Regions from separate parts of the Mesorhizobium sp. M1329 genome, predicted to be linked through region 2. Evidence: predicted binding sites of a transcription regulator. Region 2 holds the regulator's gene; each other region holds the start of a gene.
What was found. The regulator LexA, encoded in region 2, represses DNA repair genes until DNA is damaged. The targets are predictions, from matches to a motif close to TGTTCNNNNTGTGTTCNG.

Region 1: the regulator LexA is predicted to act here: its motif matches at 2,582-2,599, upstream of dinB (DNA polymerase IV).
Region 3: the regulator LexA is predicted to act here: its motif matches at 2,147-2,164, upstream of dinB (DNA polymerase IV).

Annotation. Positions count from the first base shown of each region.
Region 1 covers NZ_JAMYLN010000007.1:34,628-39,982, forward strand. The annotation lists gene NKH21_RS09050 (error-prone DNA polymerase) at 1-340, opposite strand, end outside; gene NKH21_RS09055 (Y-family DNA polymerase) at 337-1,857, opposite strand; gene NKH21_RS09060 (ImuA family protein) at 1,772-2,533, opposite strand; gene dinB (DNA polymerase IV) at 2,699-3,838, shown strand; gene ligD (DNA ligase D) at 3,851-5,355, opposite strand, start outside.
Region 2 covers NZ_JAMYLN010000030.1:71,502-76,856, reverse strand. The annotation lists gene gltX (glutamate--tRNA ligase) at 1-35, opposite strand, end outside; gene NKH21_RS25520 (ComEC/Rec2 family competence protein) at 132-2,597, shown strand; gene lexA (transcriptional repressor LexA) at 2,591-3,325, opposite strand; gene kynU (kynureninase) at 3,774-5,021, shown strand; gene NKH21_RS25505 (hormone-sensitive lipase) at 5,118-5,355, shown strand, end outside.
Region 3 covers NZ_JAMYLN010000024.1:46,440-51,794, forward strand. The annotation lists gene NKH21_RS22555 (sigma-70 family RNA polymerase sigma factor) at 1-841, shown strand, start outside; gene dinB (DNA polymerase IV) at 856-2,094, opposite strand; gene ybiA (riboflavin biosynthesis intermediates N-glycosidase) at 2,225-2,773, opposite strand; gene NKH21_RS22570 (hypothetical protein) at 2,893-3,393, opposite strand; gene NKH21_RS22575 (GNAT family N-acetyltransferase) at 3,517-3,975, opposite strand; gene NKH21_RS22580 (hypothetical protein) at 4,573-4,959, shown strand; gene NKH21_RS22585 (hypothetical protein) at 4,986-5,348, opposite strand.

The DNA of each region.
Region 1 (5,355 bases), on a different contig from region 2:
AGTCGCTCCATTCGAGCCGACATTGCGCCTTGCCGCCACGCTTCTTGCCCAGTGTCAGCAGCCGGCACAGCCGGGAATAGGCGGCGCGGTCGGTCGGATAGACCAGCACCGCCATGCCGTCGACCAGATCGAGTCGGCAGCCGACGATGAGCCAAACGCCGGTGTCCTTGGCAGCCTGATGGGCCCGCACGATGCCGGCGAGCGAATTGCGGTCGACAACGGCCAAGGCCTCGATGCCGAGTGCGGCCGCCTGGGCGAACAGGTCGTCGCAAGAGCTGGCCCCGCGCAAAAACGAGAAGTGGCTGGTGACCTGCAATTCGGCATAGGGCGGCGTGCTCATGCGAAGACCCCATGCAAGAACCATTTGTGCGAACCGGTCTCGGGATCCTCACCATCACCGGCGCGGTAAATCCAGAAGCGGTCTCCGGACTCGTCCTCCACCTGAAAATAGTCGCGCACGGCGATCAGTTCGGCATCGCGCTGCCACCATTCGCCGAACACGCGCTCAGGACCATCGGCGCGCGTGACGCGACGACGGATGCCGCGCCAACTGAACCAGACCGGCGGATGGTCGGGCAGAAGGGCCATCGTCTCGATGGGTTCGGGGTGGGTCAGCAGACGCGGCGGGCGAGGCCACTCACCGGACCAATTCGTCCCGTCGTCCAGCGCATTCGGCGCGATGCGGCGGACTGAGCGTTCGGGCACGTCACTCTCGACCGGGGCAAAGCGGTAGAGCCGCTGCTCGCCAATACGGTTGGCGAGCACGTCGATGAGATCGGTGATGTCGGGCTCCGGCTCCTCGACCAGTGAGGAGATGATCTGCTTGGCTCCGAAGGGCTCGGCGAGCGTCGCGGCCAGGGTCATCACCTCGATGCCGAAACCGGGATCGACAGTTTCGATCCGGTCGGTCAGGAGGCGGGTCAGACGTTTGATATCGCGCACTGGCACGGCGGTGCCGACGCGAATGGCCTCGATGCAGTTGTCGACGCGATGAAACAGCAGGTCCAATCGGCGGGCGCCGAGCCCCTTGGCCTCAAGCGCCTCGCAGAGCGCTGCCACGAGCTTGCCGGTATAGCGGGCGATGGTCTCGGCGGCGCCGATCGGCTCGCCGAAGGCTCGGCGAACCTCGATGAGTTCGGGAGAGCGGACGGGCTCGAAGGGCTCACTGCGCCGCCCCAACGCCTGATCGAGGCGACGGCCGAGTTCGGGCCCCAATCGCAAGGTGAGAGAGGCGCGCGGCGCCGCCTCGACATCGCCCACCCGCTCGAAGCCGAGAGTGAGCAGGCCTTCGACTATATCGTGGGGAAGTCGCAGGGCGCCGATCGGAAGACCGCGGATAATTGCCGGGGCCTGCCCCACTGGCGCGACGAAGGTCGGCCGGGCGAGGAAGCGTGCGCAGGCATGAGCGGCGCCCCACGTATCGGCGACAGCGGCGCGCGCCTCGATACCGGAGGAAGCCATGCGCGAGACCAGTCCCTCTAGCATGGCGTCCTCACCGCCATGCAGATGGTCGGCGCCTGTGGTGTCGATGATGAGACCGTCGGGCGGATCGGCGGCGACGATCGGGGCATAACGCAGTGACCAGAGCGCCATTCTATCGAGGGCCGCGGCATCGGCCGCAGCATCCAGGTCGAAACTCTGCAGGTTGGGCACCAGCACCTGGGCCTTGCTTGCCGGCATGCCGATGCGCAGGCCAGCCGCGCGCGCCGCCGCATCGGCGGCCAGCACGAGCCTCCGGTTTCCCTGCCGGCCGAGCATGACGATCGGGGTTTCAGCCGATGGCGCTGACTGGCCCATTGCGCGCCTTAGGCGATCGGTCGGCCAGGTCGGAAAATAGAGCGAGACGACCCTTGTCATCGCAGGCTTCCACTTCAAAATCGGCGCTTTCTCCCGCCCGTACCCGGATCAGCTCGAGCTGCCAGCGAGCGCGGCCGATACCGGGGACCGGCAAGGGACGGGAGGGGAGCGCGGTGACCCGCCAGCGGGTGACCGCAGCGGTTGGTTGTCCAAAATCGGTCGCTTCGGTTTGTCGTCGCCAACGGCGGATAGCGATGCCGATGGCGCCGGAGGCTTCGGCGGCGAGTTGCAGTCGGCGGGAGGCGGTCATGGAGACACGAACCAGTTCGGCAACGACGGCGCCTAGACCGCCATGGCGAAGCCCTTCTTCGAAGCAGGCAAGCACCGAAGCTTCGTCGCCCGCCTCGACATAGACGACACGGCCGGGCAGCAGCCCAGCCTGGGCGAGGGCTGGGGCGAAGAGATCCTGCCGGGTGACGCACCAGAGCACCTTCCCTTTTGTGCGCGCAGCAATCCCCGCAGCAAAGAGCGCCGCCGCGGCGCCATCGATCGCCCCGTTGCGGCCGCCGGCAACCTCGTGCAGCGCCCCGAGCGCCAGCCCGCCTCCCGGCAAGACCTTGTCGATAGCGGGAACGCCGAAGGGAAGTGTCGCACGGTTGCGCGCCGGCCCGCCTTCGAGGCGCGCGATTCGCTCGCGAAGCGCGGCGATAGCAGGGCTGGCGGCCGGCTGACCCATGAACAAAACACTCTCAAACTGTCTTCCCAATGGATTTCGGGGCTGGTATGTTCCTTATTTGTTCTCTTGGTGTCCGAGAGTCAATCGGACTCATTGCGCCGCTCCGAGAGTTGATCCCAGACTGCCCTTGATCGAGGCGCGGTTTATCTTGATATGTCGCAGGTGATGCAGGACGGCGAAGTGGGCGAGCGAAGCGACAGGGGCCAAGAAGCTGATGCGCCGCGGGAAGCGACGGCCGTCCTTCGCAAGATCATCCATGTCGACATGGATGCCTTCTTCGCCTCGGTCGAACAGCGCGACAACCCGGACCTGCGCGGCAAGCCGGTGGCAGTCGGCGGCTCGGCGGCGCGCGGTGTGGTGGCCGCTGCGAGCTACGAGGCCAGAAAGTTCGGGGTGCGGTCAGCCATGCCCTCGATCACCGCAAAACGCAAATGCCCCGAGTTGATCTTCGTGCCGCCGCGCTTTGACGCCTACCGGGCCGTCTCCCAGCAGATCCACGCAATCTTCGCCGAGCATACGCCACTCATCGAACCGCTCTCGCTCGACGAGGCCTATCTCGACGTCACCGATAATCTGCAGGGCATCCCGGTCGCGACCACGATCGCGGAAATGATCCGTGCGAAGATCAAGTCTGAGACCGGTCTGACGGCTTCGGCCGGCGTCAGCTACAACAAATTCCTGGCCAAGCTCGCCTCCGGCCAGAACAAGCCAGATGGGCTGTTCGTTATCACCCCGAAGCTTGGTCCGGCCTTTGTCGAGGCCTTGCCCGTGCGGAAATTTCATGGTGTTGGCCCGGCGACCGCTGATAAAATGGGTAGGCTCGGCATCGAGACCGGCGCCGATCTGCGTGCACAGAGCCTGGCGTTCCTGGAGGAGAAGTTCGGGAAAGCGGGTCCCTACTATTACTGGATCGCTCGCGGCATCGACGAACGCCCGGTGCGGGCCGACCGCGAGCGCAAGTCCGTGGGGGCCGAAGACACCTTTGCGAGCGATTTGTTTGACCTCGAAAGTGCTCGCAAGGAGCTGGCGCCATTGGTCGGTAAGGTGTGGCGCCATTGCCAGGAACGATCGATCCAGGGTCGCACGGTGACATTGAAGGTGAAATTCGCCGACTTCCAGCAGATCACGCGCAGCCGCACCATCGAAGGCGTCATCGAGGGCGAAGCCGACCTCGCGACCGTCAGTGGCACACTCCTCGAACAGCTGTTTCCCATCGCCAAGGGAATCCGCCTGCTCGGGGTGACACTTTCAAACCTAAGCGGAACGCGAACCGAGGCCGATCGGCAGATGTCGCTGACCATCTAGGACTGGCTGCTGCTATCGCACTGCTTTTCGGATGCGAGCTGTGAGGGTCTGCTCGACGTCGAAATAGCCTTCCCAGGCGTCGGGCTGCTGAGCCCGCGCAGCAGCCGCGAAAACGTCAAAGGCGCTGGCACTTTTGAAGGTCGGCAACTCATCCCAAGTAACCGGCACGGCGCACGACGCACCAGACCGCGCCCGGGTCGACCAGGGGCATATTGCCGTGGCGCCCTGGCCGTTGCGGAGATAGTCGAGAAACATCCGACCCTTGCGCTTCGCCTTGCTCATATTGGCGACGAAGCGCGACGGATCAGTCCGGGCGAGCAACTCAGCGAAGTCCTGAGAGAAGCCTTTGACCTCTTCCCAGTTGGCTTTGGGGACGAGCGGGACGACGACGTGAACGCCCTTGCCTCCGGATAGCAGAGGCCATGATTGGAGGCCGAGTGCCTCCAGAACGCCGCGGATGTCGAGGGCGGCCTGCTTGACGTCACCAAAGCCTAGGCCCTCGTCGGGGTCGATGTCGAAGATTATCCGGTGCGGCAGGCTCGGCTGCTGGCGCAGGCTCCCCCAAACGTGGAATTCGAGCACGTTCATCTGGATGCCGGCGATCAGCCCAGCCAGGTCATCGACCCAAAGAATGCGGCTCTCCTTGCCGGACATCTTCTCCAACTGTCCGTCATGGATTGCCTTGGGCATCCCCGGCAGCTTGTGCTTCTGAAAAAAGGTCTGCTGCAGGTCGCCGTCGGTGTCGCGCACCAGCGAAAGGGGCCGATCCTGGATGTGCGGCAGCATCCTCTCGCCGACCGCGGCGTAGTAGGCGGCTAGCGTTGCCTTTGTCACCTTGGTGCCGGGATACATGACCTTGTCTGGATGGGTCAGCTTGACGCCGACAGCAGCGGCGATCTCCTTGCCAATTCCCGGATCGAGATTGGCGGAGCCAAGAGTTGCCGGCGTCTTCGGCAGTTCCATCACCACCTGGTCGGCTCGCTTGTCTTCGCGCATACCTTGAAAACTTGGATGCCGCAGGCTGCCGTCCGGTGTCACCTCGGCATAGGTAACCTCGGCAACGAGTTCGGGCTTTACCCAGCGGGCGCGGCGCGCAATGTCGCGCGGCACGGAGACAAAGGCGGGTTTGTCTAGAGGCCGCTTCTCCAATTGTGCGAGAATGGATTTGCGCATCGCCTCGGTGAACCCCGTGCCTACGCGGCCGCGGTAGATCAGCTTTCCGTTCTCATAGGTACCGAGGATCAGCGATGCCATACCGCGGCCAGTATCGCTTGGGCGGTAGCCGCCGACCACGAATTCCTGTCGTTTCGTGCACTTGATCTTGAGCCAACTGGTTGTGCGGTCGCCGACATAGCGACTGTCGGCGCGCTTGGCGATGATGCCCTCGTGGCCGCCGGCGCACATGGTGTCAAAGACCTTCTTGCCATTGTCGGCGATGTGGCTGGAAAACTGTAGAATGTCGTCCGAATCCCGCTCGCCTAAGAGGGTCGCAAGGCATTCCTTGCGCTCGAGCACGG
Region 2 (5,355 bases):
GAGGGGGCAAAACGGGTGACGACCTTATCGGGCATGGAACTCTCAGGCGGGCGAAGGAAGTGGGTTTGCGGACTTTCGCGCGTTGCGCGTTCATGTAGCATAGGAGGTCGAGGGCGCAAGGGGCAGACCCGATGGCTGTGCGAGGCCGTGGTGCGGGCGAGGGCGAGGACGCTGGCAGCGGCGTCAGCGAACGCTTGCTGTTTGCCGCTCCCCTGCCTGTCCTTCCGGCACCGGCATTGCTGCCCGCTCCGCGCTTTGATGCTCCGTCGCTGCCGGCCAGCGACCCCGCAACGGTTCCCGTGCCCGCGGGCGAGCCCATCGTGCGCCTACGCCGTCGCTTCCGCCTCCCGTCACCGTCCCGTATCCGCAATAGCATAACCTCGGCGGCCGGCCTGGAACTCGACCGCGGCATCGCCTTCCTGCTGGTGCCGGTGTTCCTCGCATGCGGGGTGGTCGTGTATTTCGCGATGGCGGCCGAGCCGGCCTTCCCACAGCCGATCGCTATCGTCGCCTTGGCAGCCCTTTGTGCCGTCGTCTCGCGGTCATGGCCCAGGACGCGCCTGTGCTTCATAGTGGCGTTGCTCTGCGCGCTTGGCGTGCTTGCCGCCAAGTTCGAGACCTGGCGTGTCGGGACGCATATGCTCGGTTCCGAAATCTCGACGCGGCTGACGGGTCGCGTCGTATCGTACGAGCCCATGGCGAGCGGCCGCATCAGGCTGACGATCGATGTGATCTCAACCGCCAGGCCGACACTGCGTTACATGCCGGAACGGGTCCGCGTTTCGGCGATGAAAATACCGGCTGAGCTGACCGCCGGTTCCGAGATCGCCGGCTATGTGCGGCTGCTGCCGCCGACCGGGCCGGTGCGGCCCGACAGCTATGATTTCTCCTTCGACAGCTATTTCGCCGGTATCGGCGGCAGCGGCTTTTTTCTCGGCAATCCGAAAGTCGTGTCGTCGGGCAGCATGCCGCTTGCCGCGCGGCTTTCTTCTGCGATCGAAGACGCGCGCGAATCCATCGCCGACCATATCCGCAGCCGCATCGGCGGCGCCGAGGGCGAGATTGCTGCTGCGCTGATCGTCGGCGTGCGCGCCGGCATTCCCGAGGAGATCAACGAAGCGATGCGGCGTACAGGCATCTATCACATCATCTCTATCTCGGGGCTGCATATGGCGTTGGTCGCCGGCACCATCATGGCGCTGCTACGCGGCGCCTTTGCGCTGTTTCCCGATTTCTCATCGCGACGGCCGGTCAAGAAATATGCCGCGGCCGCCGCGCTTTTTTCGATTGCGGCCTACCTCGTCTTTTCCGGCATTGTGGTAGCGGCCGAACGCAGCTTCATCATGCTGGCGGTGATGCTTATCGCCGTGCTGTTCGACCGGGCCGCGCTCACCATGCGCAACCTGGCGATCTCGGCCATCGCGGTCATTCTGGTGTCGCCACACGAGGTGGTCGGTCCGAGCTTCCAGATGTCCTTCGCCGCGACGGCGGCCCTTGTCGGCGCCTATGCCGGCTGGTCCGACTACCGCGCCGGCAGGGCCACCAGGCCGCCGCCGCGGCGGTCGCCGCTACGCCTCGCCACGCGAAAGGTCCTGCTGGGCATGGGCGGCCTGGCGATGACCTCAATCATTGCAGGGAGCGCCACGGCGCTTTTCGCCATATGGCATTTCCAGCGCGTGGCGCCGCTCAGCCTGTTCGCCAATCTGGCCATCATGCCCATCGTCTCACTGGTCGTCATGCCCTTCGCCGTCCTCAGTGCGCTGGCGATGCCGTTCGGCGCGGATGGGCCTTTCCTATACGTGATGGGCAAGGGGCTGACGGCGATGATCGCCCTGTCCGGGTGGATCTCCGAGCGCTCGCCAATCGATGCGGTTGGGCTGATTTCGCTGAGATCCGTCCTTTTGGTGACGATCGCCCTTGTCATTGCCAGCATGGCGACGACCTGGTTGCGGCTGGCGGCACTTCCTTTTGCGCTCGCCGGCTTGCTAACGACAACCCAGACGCGCGTACCCGATGTATTGATCTCGGAGGACGCACGGTTGGTCGCGCTGCCGATCGACAGCGGTGAACTCGCGGTCAACCGGGCACGCCCGAATGAGTTCACCATCGACAACTGGAAACGCGCGCTCACATCAGAGGCTATCGTCGCGCCGGAAACACCTGGAAAGAACGATCCGCAATTCGACATTGCCGATCCGGCCGACCTACCGCCGGGTATGCCGTTCATTTGCACGGACGGCCTCTGCCTTGCCAGGCATCCATCCGGCGCGATCATCGCACAAGCCAAGGACCGCGATACTGCGCGGCCAGCCTGCGCCTTTGCCAGTTTGATCGTCATCGACGACGCCACCGCCCATAACCCCTGCTACTACGACCGGCTGGTCCTCGTCGTCACCAAACGGCAACTGGCGCGCGCGGGAAGTGCCGCCGTCTATTTCGATCCACAAGCTGCAACACGCGCCGAAATCCGTTTCGCGGTCGAAAAATCATACCGGCCCTGGCACGTGCAGCGGAAATTTTCACGCGCGGCACGGGGCCTGCCGCCATACCGCAGGGCCGACAAACCCAAAGCCGGCGCCAAGGGCGGAACTCAGTAGCGGCGGATCAGTCCGACGAGCTTGCCTTGCACCTTGACCCTGTCTGGTCCGAAGATGCGCGTCTCGTAGGCCGGATTGGCGGCTTCCAGGGCGATCGAAGCGCCCTTGCGGCGGAACCGCTTCAGCGTCGCTTCCTCCTCGTCGACCAGTGCCACCACGATCTCACCGGGGCTCGCCGTATCGGCATTGCGGATGATCACCGTGTCGCCGTCGAAAATGCCAGCCTCGATCATCGAATCGCCTTTGACCTCGAGCGCATAATGCTCGCCGCCCATGATCATATCCGGCGGCACCGAAATCGAATGCGTCTGGTGCTGGATGGCGTCGATCGGCACACCGGCGGCGATGCGGCCCATCACCGGGATCGAAACGGCGGCGACGACATCGTCGTCATTTCCGGCCGCAGGGACGCGCGACGATGTCGGCTTGCCTTGCCGCGGACCGCCTTGCCCAAGACTGCCCTGGATGACACTCGGCGAGAACTTGCGTGCCGCATTGAGGCCGGGGGCGATCGAGTCAGGCAGGCGCAGCACCTCCAGCGCACGGGCCCGGTTGGGCAAACGGCGAATGAAGCCGCGCTCCTCCAGTGCCGTAATCAGCCGGTGGATTCCCGATTTGGAAGCCAGGTCGAGCGCTTCCTTCATCTCGTCGAAGGAAGGCGGGATACCGCTTTCCTTCAATCTTTCGTGGATGAACATAAGCAGTTCGTGTTGTTTGCGTGTCAGCATAGCGACCCCCAACAGAATCAGAAAAACAAACCCAGAACAAACACTATCTGTTCCAGTTGTGTTCCGCAACTGTTTAAAGTTTAATGAATGCGTTAAGGCTCGGGAAACAAACGACGTCCCCTAACCGGGGTACCCCACTTTCACCGTCGCGAGCCTCATCGCCTTGATTCTGCTTTCGTTTGCGCCCTTCTGGCTTCCCGGAAGGCCACATTGGCATCGGCCGTCGGTCGGCGGAGGGCACGGAAGTGAACCCCTATCGAGTGTGCGGTTTGGTCAATGCACCGTGAACGAAACGAACTCAAAACGCCAACCTCGGGTTAAGTCCTGGTTTCCACCGCCTGGTTAGGCTGCTTCTCGCCGGTGGAGCCTTCCTGCGCGCAACCAGGTGATGGAAGAACAGTCGATGCGTATCCGGCGTTGCATTGAATTTTGGGGGAGCAGGCAAATCATGACAGGAATTCCCGATCTCGCGGCCATAAAGGCGATGGATGCCGCAGATCCGCTGCGCGCGATGCGCGACCGCTTTGTGTTGCCGCAAGGAGTGATCTATCTCGACGGCAATTCGCTAGGAGCTGCTTCACGTGCCGCTTTCGATGAATTGCGCAAGGCCGCGACCGAAGAATGGTCGCATGATCTCATCCGCGCATGGAACACGGCCGGCTGGTTCAACATGCCGCTTGAACTTGGCGACCAGCTCGGGCGCCTGATCGGTGCCGCGGCCGGCCAGACGGTGGTCTGCGACACGACGTCGGTCAACATCTATAAACTGCTGCACGCCGCCATGGCCATGCGACCGGAGCGGCAGGTCATCGTCGCCGAGGGCGATAGTTTTCCGACGGACCTCTACATGGCTGAGGGTGTGGCTTCGACGCGAAAGGATACGCTGCTGCGCCTCTCGGGGGTCGACGCGCCGAGCATCGAAGAGCTGATCGACGAACGCACCGCTGTGGTGCTGGTCAACCACGTCAACTACAAGTCGGGCGAACTGCGCGACATGCCGGCGCTGACGCGCAGAGCCCAGGAAGCCGGGGCGATGATCGTCTGGGATCTCTGCCACACCGCTGGAGCGATGCCAGTCGAGCTCGACAAGGCAAACGCCGATTTTGCCGTTGGCTGCACCTACAAATATCTGAATGGCGGCCCGGGCGCGCCTGCTTTCATCTATGCGGCTGAGCGGCATCTTGCCGACATCCAGCAGCCGCTCACCGGCTGGTGGGGCCATGCACGGCCCTTCGCCTTCGAGCCAGGCTATGCGGCCGGCACCGGCATCCGCCGGTTTCTGTGCGGCACGCAGCCGGTCCTGTCGATGCGCACGCTTAAGGGCGCGCTCGACATCTGGAACGATGTCGACATGACGGCGGTGCGCAAGAAGAGCATCGCGCTGGCCGATCTGTTCATCGAGCTTGTCGAGGCAAAGTGCGGCACTTACGGGCTCACGCTCGAAAGCACGCGCGATGGGGAAAAACGCGGCAGCCAGATTTCATTCATGCATGAGCATGGCTACCAGATCATGCGCGCGCTGATCGAACGTGGCGTGATCGGCGATTTTCGCGCGCCATCGACCATGCGCTTCGGCTTCACCCCGCTCTATGTCGGCTATGCCGATGTCTGGCAGGCCGTCGAAGTACTTGAGGACATCCTGCGCACCGGTGCATGGAAGGATGCGCGCTTCGCCATCAAGACGGCTGTCACTTGAGATTGATGCGAGAGCTGGAGCCGTGAGGCTGGCGACGACGCGCCGCGCGATGCTCACGCTACGTCGCAAGGCCATATTGCCAGGGGAGGGCGCAGGGTGTTCGAACGTCACATTGCCGATTGGGACAACGCCTATGCCAACGGCGCCAACATAGCCAGCAGCGATCGCTGGCCGGCGGCCTGGGTTGAGCCCGCTCGGGTTTTCCGCGACGTGCTTTCGACCGAGGGCAGGGCGCGGCTCGACTTGGCCTATGGCGATAAGCCACGCAATCGGCTCGATCTTATCCTGCCGGCCACCAAGCCCAAGGGACTCGTGGTGTTCGTCCATGGCGGCT
Region 3 (5,355 bases), on a different contig from region 2:
GTTGCGGCCAAGGCTGCATCGCTACTGCGCGCGCATGGCCGGCTCGGTGATCGACGGCGAGGACATCGTCCAGGAGGTGCTGATCAAGGCGCTACAGGCGATCGACGGCGGCGCCATGGTCGAACGGCCGGAGCAATGGCTGTTTCGCATTGCCCACAATGCCGCGCAGGATCACCTGCGGCGGCGCAATCGGGAAAGGTCGCGCATGACCGAGGCCGACATGAGCGTGATCGAAGATCCCTCCGGCAGCGCCGACAGCCGGCTCGCCGCCCAGACCGGCCTGCGCTCCTTCATGCGGCTTTCGGTGTCGCAGCGCAGCGCCGTGATCCTGGTCGACGTGCTCGGCCTCAGCCTGCATGAGACCTGCGAAGTGACCGGCGCGACGCTCGCCGCCACCAAGGCCGCGCTGCATCGCGGGCGGGCGCAGCTCAAGCTGCTGGCGCTGCAGCCCGAGCAGGCGCTCGCGCCGAGGCTCGACGCCGACGACGAGCGCCGGCTGCGGCGCTATGTCGACCTGTTCAACGCGCGCGACTTCGACGCGGTCAGGGCACTGATAGCCGAGGACGTCCGGCTCGATGTCGTCAACCGCGTCCGTCTGCGCGGCAAGGCCGAGGCGTCGACCTATTTCGGCAATTACGACCGTATCAGCGACTGGACATTGTCGCTCGGCTTCGTCGACGGCAGGCCGGCAATCCTCATCCGCAACCCGCAAGCGGCCGACGGCGCCGTGCGCGGCTTCATGCTGGTCGAATGGGCGGGCGATGAGGTCATCCAGATCCGCGACTTCCGCTATGCACCGTGGTGCCTGGTCGATGCGGAGATTGAAACGGTCGAAGGGTGAAAAACCCGGCCCATTTACAACTCCTTTTCGGCTAGTTCGCGAAAGGCGTCGGGAACCGACCGCTGTAGTCCGAGCGCGACCGAGGCATAGCCGACCGCCTCCCAGCCGAAGCGGTCGCGGATCTTGTCGATGGCGCGATCCGCGGTCCAGCGCGCCGCGCCCTTCCGGGTACCGGGGCGGCGGCGGTCATCGTCGAGCCCGAGCGGCAGTTCCAGTTGCAGGCCGGCATGCTGCTCCAGATGCGATACGGCGATCGCCAGCAGCGAGATTGTCTTTTCGTGCGGATGGTCGATGAGCACCTTGCGCACCAGCGCCTCGGCGATCTCGGCCAGCATGGCGGTTGCCGAAATCGGTTGGTCGAGCGTGATCGAGCGCGTCACCGAACGCAAATCGGCAAAGCGGACGCGAACCGTCACCGTGCGGCCGGGCCGGGATTTCGCCCGCAACCTGGTGGCGACCCTGTCGGCCAGATGCAGCAAAGCGGGCACGAAGACGTCCTCTTCGGCCGGTTTTCGGCCAAGCGCCGATTGCGCGCCGGCCGATCGCGCGCGGCGCTGCGTCTCGAGCTTGCGCGGATCGCGGTTCCACGCCAGCGCGTTGAGTTTCTCTCCCGCCGCCGGCCCGAGCAGGCGCTCCAGCGCCCCACCATTGGTTCTCGCCAGCTCGCCGATGGTGTTGACGCCGATGCCGGCCAGCCGCTCCCTGGTGACCGGGCCGACACCCCACATCAACTCGACCGGCAGGTGATGCAGGAACTCCAGCTCGTGGCGCGGATCGACCACCACCAGCCCGTCGGGCTTTGCGACCTGTGAGGCGATCTTGGCCAGGTGCTTGGTGCGGGCTACGCCGACCGAGATCGGCAGGCCGAGCTCGGCCCGCACGCGGCGGCGGATCTTGCCGGCGATCTCGGCCGGCGAGAACAAATGGGTGCAGCCGGCGACGTCGGCAAAGGCCTCGTCGATCGAAATCCGCTCGACCACCGGCGTGAAATCGCCGAGCACCTTGATCGCCGCATCGCCCAGCCGCTGATAGTCCTTGAAATGGCCGCCGACGAAAATGAGTTGCGGGCAGAGTTCCCGCGCCCGCCGTCCCGGCATGCCGCCGCGCACGCCGAACGCCTTGGCTTCATAGGATGCGGCGAGCACTACCCCGCCGCCGACGGCAATCGGCTTGCCGCGCAAGGCCGGGTCGAGCAATTGTTCGACCGAGGCATAGAAGGCATCCAGATCCGCGTGGAGGATGTTGGCTTCCATCCGGCCCCGTCGCCCGCGGCGGCTCGAACGCCGCATTGTCTAGAGTTGCGATAGGAACATAAAGAGAACATTGTGGGTGGATTGTCAAGCAGCGCGGAGGCTGCCGCCGATGACGGGCGGACGGCAATGTTCAGCCGCGCAGCCGATCGCGGGCCTGCATCAGCGCGAATCCCAACAGGTTCTCGCCGCGCCACAGCAGCGGGTTCACCGCCCTCTCGTCATCCGCCGCAAGACCGATGCCCCACACCCGGTCGACAGGGCTCGCCTCGACCAGCACCCGGTCATGCGTCGACAGCAGATATTCGCGCAGCGCCGCGTTCTGGCGGAACTTCTGAAAGCTCCCTTCGGTGACGATGCGATATTTGTCGGCATCCCATTTGGTGCCATCGAAGCCGCTCACCTGGCGGCCAAGTTGCTTTGCCTGCTTGGGGCTGGCCGCCCTGAGGATTTGCGTTGCCGTCTGAGCGTCACCGAACAGGCGAGCCTTCTCGGCCATCATCCAGTGTTCGGCAGTCGGATAGCTCAGGCCATCGACGATAAAGGGCGCATGCCACCACTGACTGAAGCACGACGTGGTTATGCGGCCGTCCTTGGACGGCTGGTGGCCCCAAAAGAACAGAAACTTCTGATTGGGTTTTGCGCGAAAGACCTTTTCAAGCCAGGCCCGGTCGTAAATCATGGGGCGGATGGAGCAGGGCGAAGGGGCGGCTTGTCAATGCCCGGCTTTGAACTCTTGCTCGCTGAGCCTGCGCATCAGGCAGCCTGTGTGTTTCGGTGCCGGGCCTAACGCCTGAAATGTTACACTGCAGTTCGGCAATCTGCATCGACGATGGATATTGTCTCCGCCCCACCAAGCCATGTGAAAACGTACTCGATACGCTTGATCCGGCGGCTGGCGAGCCATTTGCCCAGCGTCTTGCACTGCTCCGTATAAGCGCCCGATTCCCGAAGGCCTTTGAAGAAGATTTCGTCCAGCGGTTGCGTCGAGGACAGGTGGTAAGTGAGAAAGCGGTGAGAGAACGATACGTTCTCCATCGTTACGCTGTCCGTTGTCTGCGGCAGCCCTGCATTCATCCGAGCCAGATCAGCTCCCGTAAGGGCCGGCGCCGGAAGCCGGCCGAAATTAACGGACAGCGAGAGGACGATAATGAACAAAAAGGCTACAATGCCTATCTTGAACCACCATTGCAGGACCGCACCGACGATCGCGGCAAACAGGATCTGCACACCAATCCACGGAAGCCAATCGAGCGGATTCCAGTAAAGTTCTCCCCAAATCTCGTGCAGCACGTCAAGCATTTACACCCGCCAGTGGTGCGCTAAGGACTGCCAGCCTCCCAGTCCGCCGGATTCTCGTACAAGTTTCGGGAAACGGCGGCAACGTATCGAAAACGGACAGCCCGCAAAAGGCGGAAAACCGACCTACAACCCCATCTTGTAGCCGAGATGGCTCGCGGTGAAACCGAGGCGCTCGTAGAAGGCGTGCGCTTCCCGTCGACCATTGTCCGTGGTGAGCTGAATGAGGCTGCAGCCACGAGAACGGCATGTTTCAATCGCCCATTCGATCATCAGCTTGCCGACGCCGCGAGAGCGCCATTGCCGGGCGACGCGAACGCCTTCGATCTGGCCGCGCCAGGCGCCTTTCCTCGAAATGCCTGGAAGGAAGCTGAGCTGCAGCGTTCCGACCACTTGCCCGGCATCGACGGCCACGGCGAGCAACTGGTTGGGGTCGGCATCGATTGCTCTGAAGGCATCGAGATAGGATGGCGCAAGCGGTGTGGACGGGTCTTCCCGGTCTGCGCCGAGCACATCGTCGGCAAGCATTGCAACGATCGCCGGCAGGTCGGGCGCCTGCGCACGACGGAATTCGATCTCGCTCATCGCCTGGACATACGGCGTAGATTTGGCGACGACAAGCGTCGGTCTAGTGGAAAGCAGCCGTTGAAAGACTTATGACAGGTGAAGATCGGGAGGAAAGGATATGGATGTTCCAGCCAGCATGAAAGCCGAATTGGCAGCCTGGAACAATGGGACCGGCATCGATTTACAAAGCTGGGTTGGCTGCGAGGGCCGATTTGCACTTGCTGTGGGGTACAGCACTGTTTTCTGGCCGGAGTTCGTAACGTTCGAACGCTACGTTTTGATGGAAGGGTTCAGCGAGGAGGGCCCGCGAAGCTTCGAACGAAACCCCGGCGCCACGCGACAGTCTGTGGAAGCGGTCATGAACCACTTGCATATTGCCGATATTCACGCCTTGGGCACCGCCGACATTTCTCGCGACAAGCTCGTGTGTTCCTTGGCTCAGTCCTCAAGGAGATTTATGAAGCAAAACTGCAATGGCGGTTTCCGGACCGAAGGTTTGTCGTGGAGTTTTTCGCTTCGGAGCCCAAAGACCTGGAGGACTACCAGCTGTCTTTCTGGCAAGCATACTAGGATAATCGGTCGAAAGCGAGCAACCCGGCGATGGTCAACCAGCCAATGCGGTTCGAAATTGAAGGCGTCTCGCTGGAGGTTTTGCGGGCACTGTCGCGCGCGGACCAGGATCAATTGCTGGCCTTCGGCCGCCCGATTTCCTTTACCATGGCAGCGCCACCGTCCTGGCCGAATTCAATCGCAATGACGGCACGCTTCTGGTCAATCTTGCCCATATCGACGGCGGTGGCGAAGGCGGTCCTGCTCGTCTTGTGGAGGCTTGTCCGGGCCTATGCCACCGATCGGCAATTCAGGCTCATCCGTTGGAATGTCCATGCCGCGACGTGCGCCAAACCTAATCCCCGGCTGCAGCGCTTCCTGCGCTCCCATCACTTCGCCGAGATCGACGATCCCGACTACGGCCGCATTTTCGCCCGCAGCCAGCAGCTTTGATCGGCCTGCGGGCCGCTCCCGCCACGCTACGCCGCCTCAAACGCCCAGAGGCGCTGGCCGTAGCGGCGGAAGAAGCGGGCGAAGAGGCGTTGTTGCCTGGCGCGGGCGAGGTCGGCGGCGCGCCTTTCCTGCCGCCAGCGCGGCATGTTGTGGAACATCGAAAGGAAGCAGGCGGCGTCCTCGAGTGCCTCCTCGGCTGACTGCGCCGGGCGGATCGCCGCCAGGAACAGAGCGCGGCTCGGCTTCATCTGGTCAATCGCCGCCTTGCGCTGGCGATGACCCTGGCGCGCCTTGCGGATGCCGTCCTGGCGGATGGCCGCGAAAGCCGCAAGCATGGCCGGGCTGTCGCCGCTATAGCCGCAGGCATGGGCGAACTGGGCTGGGTCCATCGTCGTT